2 regions of the Marinobacter sp. C1S70 genome follow, and region 1 is predicted to be linked to the other one. Evidence: predicted binding sites of a transcription regulator. Region 1 holds the regulator's gene; the other holds the start of a gene.

Region 1 (2,400 bases):
CCGGTTAGCCCCGCCGCAGCTCGTTTCATGAAACACCCGGTAAGGTTCGCGCTTCAGCGACCGCCGTTACCGTGCATCCGGTCTACGTTCTTTTCCTTGTGCTTGAGGATCTGACGGTCCAGCTTGTCGACCAGAGCGTCGATTGCGGCGTACATGTCCTCATTTTCTGCCTTTGCGTGAATCTCACCACCAATCACGTGCAGCGTGGCTTCCGCCATCTGGCGCACCTTCTCGACCTCCAGGGTGACCTGGCAGTTACTGATGTGGTCGAAGTGACGCTCCAGCTTCTCGAACTTGGTGTTGACGTAATCCTTCAGAGCGGGAGTCAGTTCTACGTGATGGCCTGAAATGTTGAGTTGCATAGGCGTCTCCTGTTGTCATACTGCCGGCGTGCTTGCCGGCTTGCGTGCCAGTGCATCTTGCACCGGCGAAAGTTTAAACCAGGCGTTTTCGTTCGTTCGAGGGAGGAATATGCATGGCCTCCCGGTATTTGGCCACGGTACGCCGCGCCACGTTGATTCCCTGTTCCCCTAGCATGGCTGCAATTTTGCTATCGCTCAATGGCTTTTTCGGGGTTTCCTCGGCAATCAGCTTCTTGATCATCGCCCGGATGGCTGTAGACGAGCATTCGCCGCCCTCGGCGGTGCTGACGTGGCTGGAGAAAAAGTACTTCAGCTCAAAAATACCGCGGGGCGTGTGCATGTACTTCTGGGTGGTAACCCGGGAAATCGTGGACTCGTGCATTTCCACCGCCTGGGCAATGTCAGACAGGATCAGAGGCTTCATGGCTTCTTCGCCCTGATCCAGGAACCCTTGCTGGTGTTCAACGATGCGGGTGGCCACTTTCAGCAGGGTTTCATTCCGGCTTTGCAGGCTCTTGATAAACCATTTCGCTTCTTGCAGCTGGTCGCGCAGGTAGGTGTTATCGGCACTGCTGTCAGCCCGGCGGATCAGTGACGCGTAGCTGGCATTCACCCGGATACGCGGAGCGATTTCCGGGTTGAGTTCAACCCGCCAGCGGCCTTCGTGTTTGCGTACGATAACGTCCGGGATAACGTAATCCGGTTCGGCCCGGTCCACGACATCGCCAGGGCGAGGGTTCAGGCTGGTGATCAGGGCCAGTACCTGTTTCAGCTGGTCTTCCTTGAGCCGGCTGCGGCGTAACAGTTGCGCGTAGTCCCGGTTGCCAAGCAGGTGCAGGAACTGGGTAACCACCAGTCTCGCCTGGCGCAGCCAGGGGGTATCCGGTGGCAGCTGGTTGAGCTGAATCAGCAGGCATTCCTGGAGATCCCGAGCGAACACGCCGGGCGGGTCGAAGTGTTGCAGGCGGTGGAGTACCGCTTCCACTTCGTCCAGTTCCAACGGGTCTTCTTCGGTTTCGTCCAGCAGGCCTGCGTGAATGTCCTCAATGTCAGACGTCAGGTAGCCGCGCTCATCCACAGCATCCAGCAGCGCGTGGGCAATGGCCTGATCCCGCTCGCTCAGAGGCGTCAGGTTCAGCTGCCACTCGAGGTGATCCTGCAGGGTTTCGGTAGGCGAGTTCCGGGTTTCGAAATCCGATTCGTGCTCGTCTTCGCCTTTGCTGGCCGGAGCCGGGGCAGACTGGTAGATGTCGTCCCAGGCGGTATCCACTGGCAGATCATCGGGAATGTTGTCCGGAATATCGTTCTCGGACGACCAGTCAGGGCCGTTCTCGGTTTCGTCCCAGTCCGGGCTCGCGTCCTGGTGGCTGTCGTCCTGGTTGGCCTCAGAGCTGGAAGCTTCACTGTGCTCGTGCTCTTCGCGCTCGTCGCCTTCAGGGTGCTCATCGTCCTCTGAGGTTTCCAGCATTGGGTTGGATTCCAGCGCCTGCTGGATTTCCTGCTGGAGATCGAGGGTAGAAAGCTGTAGCAGGCGTATGGCCTGCTGCAGCTGGGGCGTCATGGTCAGACTCTGGCCCAGCTTAAGCTGTAATGAGGCTTTCATAACCATGGCTCAAGATCCATAACTCGTGGGCATCCCGGTTGTTGCTTTGCCGGCGCACAGGCCGAAAAAAATGTTGTACGCTGGTTACTTGCCATTGTCTGTGAACAGTATAAGCAAGTTTTTTGCCGAGTTTACTTGCTACAGATCATCAAAACAATCAGACCTCGGATAAACCCAGTTTTATCAGGTCAGAGCCGGAACTCATCACCCAGATATACTTCTTTCACCTGCTGGTTTGCCAGAATGGCTTCGGCATTGCCGGAGGCGATGATGTGGCCGCCGGAAACGATGTAGGCATTCTCGCAGATGTCGAGGGTTTCCCGAACGTTATGGTCGGTAATCAATACGCCAATGCCTTTATCCCGCAGGTGCCGGATAATGTGCTTGATGTCACTGACGGAGATAGGGTCTACGCCCGCGAAGGGTTCGTCCAGC
Region 2 (2,400 bases), on a different contig from region 1:
TACCCAGCTCGTTGCCACCAGGGGTCTTGCCCTCCTGGTTCAGCTGGTACTGGCTCAGCACGTCTGAGGCGGCTGCGGAATTCACTGCACTCATGGCTTAATCCTCACTTGTTACTGCTGACCCAGTGTCAGAATTCGCTGCATCATGGATTTGGCGGTGTTCATGACATCCACATTCATCTGAAAACTGCGGGACGACGACATCATGTCCGCCATTTCCTCAACCACGTTCACGTTGGGGTAATAAACGTACCCTTCCTCGTTCGCGGCAGGGTGATTCGGCTCATAGCGCATCTGCAGTTCTGCATCGCTCTCGACAATCCCCTCAACGCGAACACCTGCCCCGGCCCCCTCTTCGGAACCAATACCAAATCCCTGCTGATCAGGGTTCAGCATGGCCTGCTGAATAGCGGCAAACACCGGTTTGCGGGCACGGTACGTTGTATCCGTGCTCGAACTGGCGGTTTCTGCGTTGGCAATGTTAGACGCGGTGGTGTTGAGCCGCAGTGACTGTGCGGTCATGCCGGAACCGGCGATGTCGAAAATGTTACCCAGTGACATGACAATCTCCTTCAATCTCGTACGGACTGCGGCTTATTCGCCCTTCAGCGCCTTGGTCAGGCCGGAAAACCGACTACTCAGGAACTGGAAGCTGGCCTGGTAATCCATGGCGTTGCGCATGAAACGGGTCTGCTCGGCCTGCGCATCCACGGTATTGCCATCAATTGATGGCTGGTGCGGGGTACGGTACAGCAGCTCGCCGTCAGCGCCGGGGCTGGAGGTGTCCATATGACCACTGTGGGTCGTGGTCATACCAAAACCCGTCATGGAATCCTGCGCCTTCTGCATCATCGCCTGGAAATCCACGTCGCGGGCCTTGTAGCCCGGGGTGTCGGCATTTGCCAGGTTGTTCGCCAGCACTTCGGCCCGCTTGACCCGCGCCTGCAGCGCGTGCTCATGAATACCAAGCGCTTTGTCGAATGTAATAGCCATTACTGCCTCCAGATCTTTGCACCGACCAGGCTGAACCTGTGAACTTGCCGGTTTTGCGTTCTGAAGTGATTAAAGCAAGCAGAGTGCCAGAATTGAAAAAGCCCGCTGTAATGCGGGCTTTGAAGAGGACTGTCTAATAAATGAGCGGCAAATTCCGGTTAAACGCTACGAGGGCGGCAACGAGTTTCCCCAGGCGGACTTACCGCTGTTCGAGGCTCAGACTTGCCAGGGGGAAGTGCGCCCTGGCGCGGCCCACCTTGAGACATACTCTTTGGTATCCGGCCGGGGCACCGATGGTTTCTCACTGGCAACGGTACCGGTATAGAGGAAACCGACAATGGACTCGCCCGGCAGCAGCCCAAGACCGTCATGCAGCGACGAATGATAAGCCACAGGCCCGGTTCGCCACATGGCGCCGTAGCCGGCATCATTCAGCGCCAGGGAGATAAAACTCATACCGGCCGCTGCCGACATTACCTGCTCCACCTCCGGCACCTTCGGATGATGACGGGGCGACGCAATACCGACAATAATCATGGGTGCACGAGCCGGAGCATTCCGGGCCTTCTCACGCTCCTTATCAGAAGCCTCCGGCGGGCAGCATTCAGCAAACAGGTCGCCCAGAGCTGCCAGGCCTTCCCCCTCTACCACGAGATAACGCCAGGGCCTCAACAACGCATGATCCGGGGCCCGGGCCGCGCACCGGAAGGCCTGATCAACCACAGACACCGGTGGTGCCGGTGCCTGCAAACGGGGCTCCGAAGCACGATCCAGAATAAAACGGGTTATCGAACTCATACAGTCTCGCTGTTGATTGGTTGCATGATTTTCGGTTGGGCCGGAAGCGGCCCCGATGAATTGTGAGTTCTACGTAATGCTGTTAATCTTTAGTCGTAGTTCAAACCAACAATTATAAAGAATCGGCAGCATACAATGAGCGACATACTTATCGGAAGGATCCGGTTCTGAAAATGATGAGCGCACCCGCTGAATTACGCAGCGTAACCGGCAATACCGGCAAGCTGGGGCAAGGCGACATCTACGACCACACGGTGGCGATTCCACCGATGCCCGATTACAACGGTCGGATACTGGCCTACACCGCCACTGCCGCCATTATTGTCACGGGTGTCCTTCAGGATGTGTTTCCCCAATTGCTTCTCTGGATGGTGGCTGGCGCTCTGATCTGGCCTCATCTCGCGCACGTGCTTACACGGCGAACCTTCCTGCGACGTTCAGCCCGGATTCGGCAAAAAATGCTGTTCCTCGACTGCATAATCGGAGGCAGCTTTATTGGTTTGATCGGATTAATCGCCATTCCGTCGGTATCGGTTGTCCTGATGCTGATGTTCAGCTGTCTGATCGTGGGCGGCGTCAGGCAATGGTTGTTCGGCACAGCGCTCATGT

The links. The regulator sigma-54, encoded in region 1, starts transcription at its own class of promoters, with help from an activator protein. The targets are predictions, from matches to a motif close to ANTGGCATNNANNTTGCTNT.
Region 2: flgB (flagellar basal body rod protein FlgB) is a predicted target of sigma-54. The motif match lies at 1,065-1,084, and genes of this name have one in related genera.

Annotation. Positions count from the first base shown of each region.
Region 1 is NZ_AXBW01000027.1:11,240-13,639, reverse strand. It holds gene hpf (ribosome hibernation promoting factor) at 54-362, opposite strand; gene Q669_RS09035 (RNA polymerase factor sigma-54) at 436-1,965, opposite strand; gene lptB (LPS export ABC transporter ATP-binding protein) at 2,154-2,400, opposite strand, start outside.
Region 2 is NZ_AXBW01000040.1:93,681-96,080, forward strand. It holds gene Q669_RS12475 (flagellar hook assembly protein FlgD) at 1-94, opposite strand, end outside; gene flgC (flagellar basal body rod protein FlgC) at 112-561, opposite strand; gene flgB (flagellar basal body rod protein FlgB) at 595-993, opposite strand; gene Q669_RS12490 (nitroreductase) at 1,210-1,791, opposite strand; gene Q669_RS12495 (adenylate/guanylate cyclase domain-containing protein) at 1,965-2,400, shown strand, end outside.